Regions from separate parts of the Clostridioides sp. ZZV15-6598 genome, predicted to be linked through region 1. Evidence: riboswitches for the same ligand, from Rfam matches in the RefSeq annotation. Region 1 holds a riboswitch; each other region holds the start of a gene.
The links. A riboswitch is a leader RNA that binds a small molecule or an ion and turns the genes downstream of it on or off. The one in region 1 is predicted to bind S-adenosylmethionine.
Positions count from the first base shown of each region.

Region 2: another riboswitch for S-adenosylmethionine. It lies ahead of KGF50_RS16855 (methionine ABC transporter ATP-binding protein); the one in region 1 lies ahead of KGF50_RS05835 (homoserine dehydrogenase).
Region 3: another riboswitch for S-adenosylmethionine. It lies ahead of metK (methionine adenosyltransferase); the one in region 1 lies ahead of KGF50_RS05835 (homoserine dehydrogenase).
Region 4: another riboswitch for S-adenosylmethionine. It lies ahead of KGF50_RS15105 (O-acetylhomoserine aminocarboxypropyltransferase/cysteine synthase family protein); the one in region 1 lies ahead of KGF50_RS05835 (homoserine dehydrogenase).

Region 1 is NZ_JAGWCS010000019.1:34,543-37,760, forward strand. Features, by position in the region: gene obgE (GTPase ObgE) at 1-1,262, shown strand, start outside; gene KGF50_RS05830 (YhbY family RNA-binding protein) at 1,292-1,660, shown strand; SAM riboswitch class I at 1,754-1,860, shown strand; gene KGF50_RS05835 (homoserine dehydrogenase) at 1,964-3,166, shown strand.
Region 2 is NZ_JAGWCS010000115.1:4,061-7,278, forward strand. Features, by position in the region: gene KGF50_RS16845 (MetQ/NlpA family ABC transporter substrate-binding protein) at 1-398, opposite strand, end outside; gene KGF50_RS16850 (methionine ABC transporter permease) at 436-1,092, opposite strand; gene KGF50_RS16855 (methionine ABC transporter ATP-binding protein) at 1,085-2,050, opposite strand; SAM riboswitch class I at 2,169-2,275, opposite strand; gene KGF50_RS16860 (class I SAM-dependent methyltransferase) at 2,625-3,218, shown strand, end outside.
Region 3 is NZ_JAGWCS010000017.1:25,975-29,192, forward strand. Features, by position in the region: gene mreB (rod shape-determining protein MreB) at 1-146, shown strand, start outside; gene fabZ (3-hydroxyacyl-ACP dehydratase FabZ) at 162-590, shown strand; gene yyaC (spore protease YyaC) at 726-1,235, opposite strand; SAM riboswitch class I at 1,424-1,527, shown strand; gene metK (methionine adenosyltransferase) at 1,664-2,857, shown strand; gene KGF50_RS05330 (hypothetical protein) at 3,191-3,218, shown strand, end outside.
Region 4 is NZ_JAGWCS010000089.1:1,262-4,479, reverse strand. Features, by position in the region: gene KGF50_RS15110 (calcium-translocating P-type ATPase, PMCA-type) at 1-1,052, shown strand, start outside; SAM riboswitch class I at 1,106-1,208, shown strand; gene KGF50_RS15105 (O-acetylhomoserine aminocarboxypropyltransferase/cysteine synthase family protein) at 1,318-2,583, shown strand; gene KGF50_RS15100 (homoserine O-succinyltransferase) at 2,613-3,218, shown strand, end outside.

The DNA.
Region 1 (3,218 bases):
CGAGAATATTTGTTAAAGCTGGAAATGGTGGAAATGGTTCGGTAGCATTTAGAAAAGAAAAATATGTTCCAGCTGGTGGGCCAGATGGTGGAGATGGTGGTCGTGGAGCGAGCATCATATTTGAAGTTGATTTAGGTCTTAGAACATTAATGGACTTCAAATACCAGAAAAAATATCAAGCTCAACACGGTGGCGACGGTAGCAAAGGTAAAAGAGCTGGTAAAAATGGAGAAAGCTTAATATTAAAAGTACCAGCAGGTACAGTAATAAGAGATGAAGCTACAGGTCTTGTATTAGCAGATTTAAAGAAAGAAGGAGATACAGCAGTAGTTGCAAAAGGTGGTATAGGTGGTAAAGGTAATCAACACTTTGCAAATGCAGTAAGACAAGCTCCAGCTTTTGCAAAGTCTGGTACAGATGGAGAAGAAAGATGGATAACTCTTGAACTTAAAATGATAGCAGATGTAGGTCTTTTAGGATTTCCAAATGTAGGTAAGTCAACATTTTTATCAGTTGTAACTAAAGCTAAGCCAAAAATTGCAAACTATCATTTTACAACATTGACACCAAATTTAGGTGTTGTTCAAACTAAGTTTGGAGATAGTTTTGTACTTGCTGATATACCTGGAATTATAGAGGGTGCGTCTGAAGGTATAGGATTAGGTCATGAATTCTTAAGACATGTTGAGAGAACTAAGGTATTGATACATATTGTAGATATATCTGGACTAGAAGGTAGAGACCCAATTGAGGATTTTGACAAAATAAATGATGAGCTTAAGTTATATAATGAGAAGCTTTCAACAAGACCTCAAGTTGTAGTTGCAAATAAATTTGATATATTGGAAGATGAAAGCCAATTTGAAAAATTTAAGGATGAATTAGAAGGTAGAGGATATACAGTATTTAAGATGTCTGCAGCAACTCGTCAAGGAATAGATGATGTAATTGCCTACGTTTCTAAAATGTTAAAAGAAGTAGAAGATATAGAATTAGTTTCAGAAGAAGAAATGTATAGACCAGAACTTGATATTGGAACAGAAGAAGAATTGAACATAGATGTTGAAGATGGTGTATATGTAGTTACAGGTAAGGCACTTAGAAGAATAATGTATTCTGTAAATTTTGATGATATGGAATCACTTCAATATTTCCAAAAAGCTATGGAAAGTCAAGGTATATTTGATAGGCTTAGAGAGATGGGAATTGAAGATGGAGATATAGTTAGAATTTATGAATTGGAATTTGAATTTTACAATTAATTTTGATATAGAATTATAGAGGTGATAATATGTTAAAAGGAAAGCAAAGAGCATATTTAAGATCTTTAGCAAATACTTTAAAGCCTACTACACAAATTGGTAAGGAAGGCGTTACAGAAAGCTTTTTAGAGCAATTAGAGGATATGCTAAGAGTTAGAGAATTAGTAAAGGTTACTATACTAGAAAATGCAGGTCTTGATGCTAAAGAAACTGCTAATGCAGTATGTGAAGCTTTAAGAGCAGAGTTTGTTCAAGCTATTGGTTTTAAATTTACTATTTACAAGAGAAATATTGATGAGCCTAAGATACTTTTCCCAGGGCATGAACAGGCAAAAGCTAAGGTTAAAAATAATAACGTTACAAAAAAAGGTAAACCAACTAAAAGAGCAGTTAGATAATTAATTAGATTATTTTAGAAAAAAGAAGTTAAAAAATATAGTGACAATTGGCAAAAATTGTATTATACTATTAAACATAAATTTAAATTAGCAATCTTATCAAGAGAGGCAGAGGGACTGGCCCTATGAAGCCCGGCAACCAGTATATTTTAATATACATTGGTGCTAAATCCTGCAGCAATTATGCTGAAAGATGAGTATAAACCCGTCATATGGCTTGAGTTTATACTCAAGCTTTTTTAATTAATTTATTTATATATATAAATAAATTAATACAATCAAAAATGATGGGGGTATGGAACAGTGAAGATAGGAATATTAGGGTATGGAACAGTAGGAAGTGGATTAATAGATTTAATAGAGAATAATACTTCAAAAAGAGAAATAGAAATAGTTGGAATTTTAGTTAAAAACAAAGAGAAGCATAAAACAAAGAGATATTTTGATAAGGTAACAACAAATATAGAAGATATATTTAGTAAAGATATTGATATATTAGTTGAAGTAATTGGAGGACTAAATCCAGCTCTTGATTATGTAACAAGAGCTCTAAATAAAAAAATACATGTAGTAACAGCAAATAAAGATTTATTAGCTGAAAGAGGTAGTGACCTTATAGAGTTGGCTAACTTAAATGATGTTAGCATTAAATTTGAAGCATCAGTAGCAGGAGGTATTCCAGTTTTAAAGCCATTAATAGAATCACTAGAAGGTAATAATATAAAAAGCATAAATGCTATTTTAAATGGAACATGCAACTTTATATTATCAAAGATGTATGATGAAAATTTACCATATGATGTAGCTTTAAAACAAGCACAAGAGCTAGGCTTTGCAGAGGTTAATCCAGATGCAGATGTTTTAGGATATGATAGTGCTAGAAAATTATCTATATTATCTACTTTATCTTATGGGAAAATAGTATACTGGAAAGATTTGCTATTAGAAGGAATAACTTCAATAGATGAAAAGGATATAGAATATGCTAAGAAATTAAATTGTAAGATAAAATTAGTTGCTAGAAGTAAATATGAATTGGGAGAAGTAAGTGGATTTGTTAGACCAGCATTGGTGGATAATGATAATATGCTGTCTAAAATAGATAATGAGTTTAATGTAGTAATTATAGTAGGAGATTCAGTAGGAGAACTTTCTTTTGTAGGTAAGGGAGCTGGAAGAGGTGCAACAGGAAGTGCTGTTTATGCTGATATAATAGATATAATAGATGATAGGAGTTCAAATATAAAGTCTTTTTCAAAAGGTAAATTGGATTTGAGTGGGCTTATAGAAGATGAATGTAGTGCGGTAGTCAGATTTAGTGAATATAATAGAGATGGTATTTTAAAATGTTTAGATAAGTATATAGATAGCTATAATATTATAGATGAAGAAGAACTTGCTATTTTTGTAAATGCAAAATCAGAGCATGAAATTGATAGATTCTTAGAAGATGTAAAGAGAAATGATTATAGTAAGTCAGTTAAAAAACTATTAAAAGTAGATTAAAATATTTATGTAATGATTGTAAAAATTTAAAGGTGAAGAAAAACAAAACGTT
Region 2 (3,218 bases), on a different contig from region 1:
TTTGGTACAGCTATAACTGCTCCATCTTTTACTTCATCTAATGATTTAACTTTTTCTGAATAGAATCCCATTGGCTCTATATGCACTTTAGATGTATAAGTAAGTTTATATTCCTTTTCCTTAACAGTCTCCTCTAAAAATGGGATATGTTGAAAGAAGTTAGCATCTAAAGAACCTTCATCTAAAGCTGTATTTGGAAGCACATAATCATCAAATATCTTTACTTCTAAATCATATCCTTTTTCTTTTAATAAAGGCTTTGCAACTTCTAATATTTTTGCATGTGGATTTGATGATGCCCCTACTAATATTTTTTTATCCTCTTTGTTTGAACATCCTACTGCTGATATTGCTATTGCTGACACTAATGCTACTGATAATAATTTTTTTAATTTCATTTTTTACTCCCCCTTTAAAAATGTTTTATTAATTAAGTTATTTTAGTTTCTTATAAGCTAGATTTCCTAAACCTTGTATTATTTGAACTAGTATTACAAGTGCTATTACTGTATAAACCATTACTGCTGTATCAAATCTTTGGTATCCATAAATAAGTGCTATATTACCTAGTCCTCCAGCTCCTACTGCACCTGCCATAGCTGTATAACCAAGTATAGAAATTACTGATAATGTAATCCCAGATACTATTGAAGGCATTGCTTCTTTTATCATAACTTTAAATACTATTTGTTTTTTTGTAGCCCCAAAAGATTTGGCAGCCTCTATCAATCCCTTATCAACTTCATTTAATGAACTTTCTATAATTCTAGCGATGAATGGTGCTGCACCAATAGTTATTGGCACTATTGCAGCAGTCTCTCCTATACTTGTTCCAACAATTAATCTTGTTATTGGAATCATTGCAACTATAAGTATCATAAATGGGAAACTTCTAAATATATTTACTATAAATCCTAGTGCACTATTAATCGTGCTATTTGGTTTTAATCCATCTGGTTTTGTAACTACTAATATAATTGCTAGTATAAATCCTAATATGGTTGCTACTACAGTTGGTACTATGACCATATATAAAGTTTGTAATAATGCATTTGGAAATAGTGTTGTTAAAAAATCAATTAGACTATTCATTTATCATTTCCTCCCATCTTATGTCCTTATCTGTAAGATATTGTTTTACTTTCTCTCCACTTTTATCTGAAACATTTATAATAAGTGAACCTAAAATATCTTCTTTAAATTGTTCTAATTTCCCAAATATTATAGATACATCTATGTTTAACTCTCTTGCCATTGTTGTGATGATAGCATCATTAGAAATGTCTTTAGGGAATAGTATTTTTATATTTGTTCCTTTTGGTAAAATTATACTTTCTTCACCTATTAATTTTCTAAGTCCTTTAGTATTTCTCAAGAAAATTTCTTCTGTATCTCCTACTTCTAATACTTCTCCATTTTCCATTATTGCCACTCTTCCACAAATTTGTTTTATAACTTCCATTTGGTGAGTTACCACTATTATTGTTATTCCTAGGTTTTTATTTATATCTTCAAGTAATGAAAGAATTGATTTTGTAGTATTTGGGTCTAATGCTGAAGTAGCTTCATCACAAAGAAGTACTTGTGGATTTAGTGCTAAAGCCCTAGCAATTGCAACTCTTTGTTTTTGACCACCACTTAAGTTTCTTGGTTTATCATTTTTCTTTTCAGATATCCCAACCACTTCTAATAACTCTAAAACTCTTTTTTTAATTTCTGCCTTTGTATATCCAAAACACTCTAAAGGTAATGCTACATTATCAAACACTGTTTTTCTTTCAAGTAGTGAAAAGTGTTGAAAAATCATTCCTAACTCTTTTCTTAAATCTCTCATTTGCTTTTCATTTAATGACTTTACTTCCTTATCAGATACAAGCACACTACCTTCTTGATACTCTTCTAGCCCATTTATACATCTAAGTAGTGTTGATTTTCCAGCACCACTATGACCTATTATTCCAAAAATTTCTCCAGATTCTATCTCAATACTTACATCTTTAAGTACTTGAATCTTTCCATAATACTTATTAACATTTTTTATGCTAACCATAAAATTTCCTCCCCACATATTCTGCTCAATTTGTATGTTTATTTTTATTTATGTATTTTAAATTTGTATCTAACAAAATAAAAGCCTGAGTATAAACTCAGGCTTAGAAAGCTATTTATACTCATCTATCAACTATATTAGTTGCAGGATTTAGCACCAATGTATATAAAATATACTGGTTGCCGGGTTTCAAAGGGCCAGTCCCTCCACCACTCTTGATAAGACGTTATTTAATTTAATTTAATTCGATTATCATTTCTTGCTATGTTATATATGATATATTTATTAATAATATTTGTCAATAAATTTATTTAAAATTTTTATTTTTTATTATTACTAATAAAAAACAAATAGCTTTATTCTATTGATTTTCTAGACCATAACTCTTTACATTTTCAATGGTTATATAACATCATATAACTATTAAGCTATCTATTTGATTTCGCCTATAAAATAAAGCCAGAAAGCTAATATGTTTTTTATAAAACTTTATTTTAACATAAATAGAATGACTTAAAGATAATTCTATGATAAAATTCTACCAGTTAAAAATAAAAATTATGGAGAATAATAAATGAAAAAATTTACAGAATATATTGGTTCTCAGTTTGGAAATCCTAGAGGTATTATTGGCAAATGTTGCTGTTTGATAATGAATACAATAAACCAGAAAATGTATAAAAGTTTAATATCATGTATTCGTCTTAATGAACAATCTAGACTACTCGATATTGGATATGGAAATGGATATTTGATTCAACAAATTTATAAAAAATATTCCACAGACATATGTGGCATAGATATTTCAAAAGATATGAAAGAACTTGCCACAAAACAAAATCTCAAAGGTATTGAAGATGGCAAAATTCAACTTTCAATAGGAAATTGTTGTAATTTGGAATACAAAGATAATTCTTTTGATATAGTGACCTCTATAAATACAATTTATTTTTGGGATGATACAACAAAGGGATTGTCAGAAATATTTCGAGTTTTAAAACCAGAAGGCATTTTTTATAATGTAGTTTACTCAAAAGAATGGTTACAAAAACTATCATACACTAAAGAATTTCAACTTTTTGATAAGGAAAATTTAATTTTATTAGGTGAAAAAGTAGGATTTTCAGAAATAACAATTGAAGACATTGTAAATGGTAAAAGCTACTTG
Region 3 (3,218 bases), on a different contig from region 1:
ATGGATTAGATAAAATAATAGAACAGAGAACAGGAATAACTGTTACAATAGCAGATGAGCCACTATCTTGTGTTGCAAAAGGAACAGGGATTGCTTTGGGCTCAATAGATTTACTTGAAACAGGTGGGTCTTTCAAAAGAAAATAATTAGGAGAGTTTAAAATGTTAAATATAGATGAAATAAAAGAACTAATACCACATAGGTATCCATTTTTATTAGTGGACAAGATTACAGAGTTAGAAGTTGGAAAAAGAGCTGTTGGTATAAAAAATGTAACAGTTAATGAACCATTTTTTCAAGGTCATTTTCCAGATTATCCGTTGATGCCAGGAGTGTTGATAGTAGAAGCTCTAGCACAAGTGTGTGGAGTGGCAATGATGTCTTTAGAAGAAAATAAAGGCAAATTAGGTGTATTTGCAGGTATTGATAAAGTTAGAATCAAGAGAGAAGTAAGACCAGGAGATACATTGACTATGGAAGTTGAAATGACAACACTTAGAAGAAATATAGCAAAAGCAGATGCTAAAGCTTATGTTGGTGAAGAACTTGTCTGTAAAGGTGAGTTAATGTTTGCTTTAGTAGAAAAATAAAATTTATGCGTATGAAAACAGAAGAATAAACATCAAAATAAAAAGGTAGATAATTTGGAGTATTTATTAAATTAAATACTCTATAGTATCTACCCTTTTAATATAAAAAATTTTATCAGTTACCTTATATAAGATTTAAGTAGATACCAATAGTGCTAAAGCTATTGTTTCAGCTAAGTCTAATATAAAGCTAAGACGTATATTATTAAATGAAAGTCTGTTATTTTCATCAATTTTATCTACAATTCCTACTATAGAATAATTTCCTATTTGAGGTAGTTTTTTTCCCACACCTTTTCCGGGCAGGATAGGTCCTTCTCTAATTTGTATATTACCTATGTTACTCTGCGACCCCAAGCAAGCATCTATAGCCAAGAAGTTACCTTGCATATGTGTATTTTTTATAGTATCTAAAGACTCATATATATTTAAGGCGTGAATAGGGTTATCTAGTGTACCGTAAACGGGGTATTTAAATTTACTGTTTTTAAGTATTGTTCCAACTAAAGGGCCTAAAGTATCACCTATAGCCCTGTCTGTTCCTATGCAAACAACAATCGTATTTTCATTAATTATGGTTTTGAGAACTGAACTTAGCACCTGTATAACATCATCATCGCTGTAATTTACTTTAGCTAAATACAATAGGAACACCCCCTTCAAAAAAATATATGAATAAAAAGCACTAAAAAGACCTAACTTTAAATTTCAGATAGAGATAATATTTTATTTGTCTCACAAAAAAAGTGATGGCAAAAATATGACTAAAAATCTTGACAAAATTTTAAAAAAATAGTAAGCTAATAAGGTAAAATAAAATTTAAATCTTGATTACCTTATCAAGAGAGGCTGAGGGATAGGCCCTGTGAAGCCCAGCAACCACCCAAATGGGAAAAGGTGCTAATTCCTACAAGACAAAAGTCTTGAAAGATGAGGTCAGTTAATTAGTATGCGATTACGATTATTAACCTCTTCTTATAAGGAGAGGTTTTTTATTTTGAGTAAAATTTCTAAGAATTGAAGATAAGGTAAAACCTATAATAAAAATTAAGAATGAATAAGGAGGAACAAAAATGGCAAGACATTTATTTACATCAGAATCAGTTACAGAAGGACATCCTGACAAGATATGTGACCAAATATCAGATTCAATATTAGATGCATTGTTAGAAAAAGACCCACAGTCTAGAGTAGCTTGTGAAACTACAGTAACAACAGGCTTAGTTCTAGTAGCTGGAGAAATAAGTACATCTGCTTATGTAGATATACCTAAATTAGTAAGAGAAACAGTAAAAGAAATTGGATATACAAGAGCAAAATATGGATTTGACTGTGACACTTGTGCAGTTATAACTTCTATAGATGAACAATCTGGAGATATAGCTATGGGAGTTGATGAAGGTCTAGAAAGTAAGACTGGAGAAGAAATAGAACAAGAAATAGAAAAAGTAGGAGCTGGAGACCAAGGTATAATGTTTGGATTTGCATGTAATGAAACTCCAGAATTAATGCCACTTCCAATATCATTAGCTCATAAATTATCAAGAAGACTTACAGAAGTTAGAAAGACAGGTTTAGTTGATTATTTAAGACCAGACGGAAAAACTCAAGTTACTGTTGAATATGAAGGAAATAAAGCTGTAAGAGTACATACAGTTCTTATATCAGCTCAACATTGTGAAACAGTATCAAATGATAAGATAAGACAAGATTTAATTGAGCATGTTATAAAATCAGTTATACCAGCTGAATTACTTGATGAAGATACTAAAATTTATATAAACCCAACAGGAAGATTCGTTATAGGAGGACCTCAAGGAGATACAGGTCTTACAGGAAGAAAAATAATAATAGACACTTATGGTGGATATTCTAGACATGGTGGAGGAGCTTTTTCAGGAAAAGACCCTACAAAAGTTGATAGATCTGCTGCCTATGCTGCTAGATATGTAGCTAAAAATATTGTTGCGGCTGGACTTGCAGAGAAATGTGAGATAGAGCTTGCATATGCTATAGGGATAGCTAGACCATTATCTATATTTATAGATACTTTTGGGACAGGTAAAGTTTCAGAAGAAAAGCTTGTTGAACTAGTAAACAAACACTTTGATTTAAGACCAGGAGCAATAATAAGAGATTTAGATTTAAGAAAGCCTCTTTACAAAAAGGTTGCTGCTTATGGTCACTTTGGTAGAACTGATATAGATTTACCATGGGAAAAAACTGATAAAGTAGAACAATTAAGAAAAGATGCATTAGGTGAATAATGCTTAGACAAGGAACTGCTAGAATGTAATTTTATAATTACGTTTTAGCAGTTTTTTATTTTATAATTAAATATATTTAATAAATACTAATTTTCAATCATATAATAAAGAAACATTATTTACTGAGATTAATATATTTCATTATATAATATTGCATTAAATTAATACATATTAGAAGACATATGTTAAAAACTGGTTAAGATTTCGTTAAGTAATGTTAAATAATTCAAAAAATATTGAAAAGTAGCACTAATACAACTAATATAGTCTTAATAAACTTACATTAAATTTTACTTATTAAAAATTTATTTTATTTAGGAGGGAGTAGTGTGTATGTCAGGTAAAATAAACATCAAAATGG
Region 4 (3,218 bases), on a different contig from region 1:
ATGCAGTAAAAACTTGTAAAGAAGCAGGAATAAGAACCATAATGATAACAGGTGACCATAAAGTCACTGCCACAACAATAGCTCATGAACTTGGAATTTGGAATGAAGGAAATACTGTTATATCTGGTGATGAACTTGATAATTTAAGTGATGATGAACTAGATAAGGCTGTTAAAAATGCTACAGTATTTGCTCGTGTATCACCATTTGATAAACTCAGAATTATAAAGTCTCTAAAAAGAATTGGAGAAGTACCAGCAATGACTGGGGATGGGGTAAATGACTCCCCTGCATTAAAGTCTGCTGATATTGGTATAGCTATGGGTATAAGTGGTACAGATGTGGCAAAAGATTCTTCAGATATGATTTTAATGGATGATAGTTTTACCACAATTGCTTATGCAATAAAAGAGGGTAGACGTGTATATAGAAATATACAAAAGGTTATACAATTCTTGCTTGTTGGAAATATAGCAGAGATACTTACACTATTTGTTGCAATATTGTTAAACTGGGATACTCCACTTCTTGCGGTGCATATTCTGTGGGTAAATCTTGCAACAGCAACTCTTCCAGCTCTTGCTCTTGGAGTTGATCCACCAAGTAGAAATATAATGAAGCACCAACCTGTTAAATCAGAAAGTTTGTTTGAAAAAAACCTTGTACAAAGAGTTATTACTCAGGGGATATTTGTAGCAATAATGACCATTTTAGCATATAAAATTGGTCTTAATATAGAAAACCATACTGTAGGTCAAACAATGGCATTCTGTGTATTAGCACTTTCACAAATGTTGCGTGCATTTAGCCAGCGTTCAAATACAGATTCTATGTTTACTAGAAATAGTGGTAAAAACCCATTTCTTTTAATCTCATTTTTAGCTTCCGCTTTACTTATGGCAGTTATATTATTTGTTCCTCACTTTAGAGATGCATTTAATTTAACTATTTTAAACACTTCGCAATGGCTTGTAACAGTGATTTTAGCTATAATGTCTGTAGTTCAAGTAGAGGTGGGAAAATTTCTTAAAAGAAAATTATATAAAAAGTAGTTGACAAAATTAGGAAAAAAATATAAGATATAAAACATAGAAAAATTAAATAAATCTTATCCAGAGAGGTGGAGGGACTGGCCCTATGAAACCCGGCAACCAGTATATTTATATACATTGGTGCTAAATCCTGCGGCGGAAGCTGAGAGATGAGTATAATTAAGCTTATACAGAGCCTGAGTTATATACTCAGGCTTTATTTATTTTAAATCTCATCTGACAAATAGTTTAATTTTCTTAATTAAAATTTAAGGGGGATACAAAAATGTATAACAAAGAAACAATATGTGTGCAAGGAAATTATAAACCAGGAAATGGAGAACCAAGAGTTTTACCTTTATATCAAAGTACAACTTTTAAATATAGTAGTATAGACCAACTTGCTGACTTATTTGATTTAAAAGCTGAGGGTCATATGTATTCCAGAATAAGTAATCCTACTGTTCAAGCTTTTGAAGAAAAGATAAGTTTGTTAGAGGGAGGAGTATCATCTGTTGCCGTATCATCAGGTCAATCTGCAAATATGTTGGCAGTTTTAAATATATGTAAATCTGGAGATAGTATACTTTGTTCTTCAAAAGTATATGGAGGAACATTTAATTTATTAGGACCTAGTCTTAAAAAATTTGGAATAGATTTAATATCATTTGATTTAGATGCAAGTGAGGATGAAATAGCAGAACTTGCAAATGAAAATACTAAAGTTGTATTTGCAGAAACACTTGCAAATCCAACTCTTGAAGTTATAGATTTTGAAAAAATAGCAAATGTAGCTAAAAAAATTAATGTTCCATTTATAGTTGATAACTCATTAGCATCACCAGTACTTTGTAATCCACTAAAATATGGAGCAAACATAGTCACTCATTCTACTACAAAATACTTAGATGGTCATGCTTCAAGTGTTGGTGGAATTATAGTAGATGGTGGAAATTTTAACTGGGACAATGGAAAATTTCCAGAATTAGTTGAGCCAGACCCAACATATCATGGAATAAGTTATACTGAAAAGTTTGGCAATGCTGCATATGCTACTAAGACAAGAGTTCAATTACTTAGAGACTATGGAAATTGTTTGAGTCCATTTAACGCATATCTTACTAATTTAAATATTGAAACACTACATCTTAGAATGGAGAGACATAGTGAAAACGCACTTAAGATAGCTAAGTTTTTAGAAAAACATAAAAATGTAGATTGGATTAACTATCCAGGACTTGAAAATAATAAGTATTATGAAAATGCCAAGAAATATCTATCAAAAGGATGTAGTGGCGTTTTATCATTTGGAGTAAAAGGGGGACTTGAAAATGCTAAAAAATTTGTGGAAAAACTACAAATAGCAGCATTAGTCACTCATGTATCAGATGTAAGAACTTGTGTTATACATCCAGCTTCAACTACTCATAGACAATTAACAGAAGAACAATTAATTGCATCTGGAGTACTACCTTCACTAATAAGATTATCTGTTGGAATAGAAAATGTAGAGGATTTAATAGCTGACTTAGATCAAGCTTTAAATTTCTAATAGTATAAGAGAAAGAGAAGTGAAAAGATATGGCTTTAATACTACCAAAGGGACTACCTGTTATTAATAAATTATTAGATGAAGGAATAGATGTAATTTGTAAAGAAGACTTTAATAAAGATTTAGAATACAAAGAAAATATAGATACTAAAATAGCTATATTAAATCTAATGCCAATAAAAATAGATACAGAGTTAGATTTGCTTAGAAGAATAGATAAAACAGGTTTTAATGTATCTGTAGAATTTATTAAAATCTCAACAAGAGAGAGTAAAAGAAGTTGTAATGAATATGTTAAGAATTTTTATAAAACATTTGATGAAGCAAAAAAAGAATCTTTTGATGGTTTTATAATAACAGGAGCTCCAGTTGAACAAATGGAGTTTGAAGAAGTTGATTATTGGGATGAACTAAAAGATATTATGGATTATTCTAAGAGAAAGGCTAAATCTACATTATATATATGTTGGGCAGCTCAAGCAGGTCTTTACAAATACTACAATGTAAAAAAACTTCCATTAAGTCAAAAATGTTTTGGAGTATTTAAGCATGAAGTAGATAAAAATAGTAAGATAGTAGATGGATTTGAAAAAGAGTTTTTTGCTCCACATTCAAGACACACTACTGTAAATATT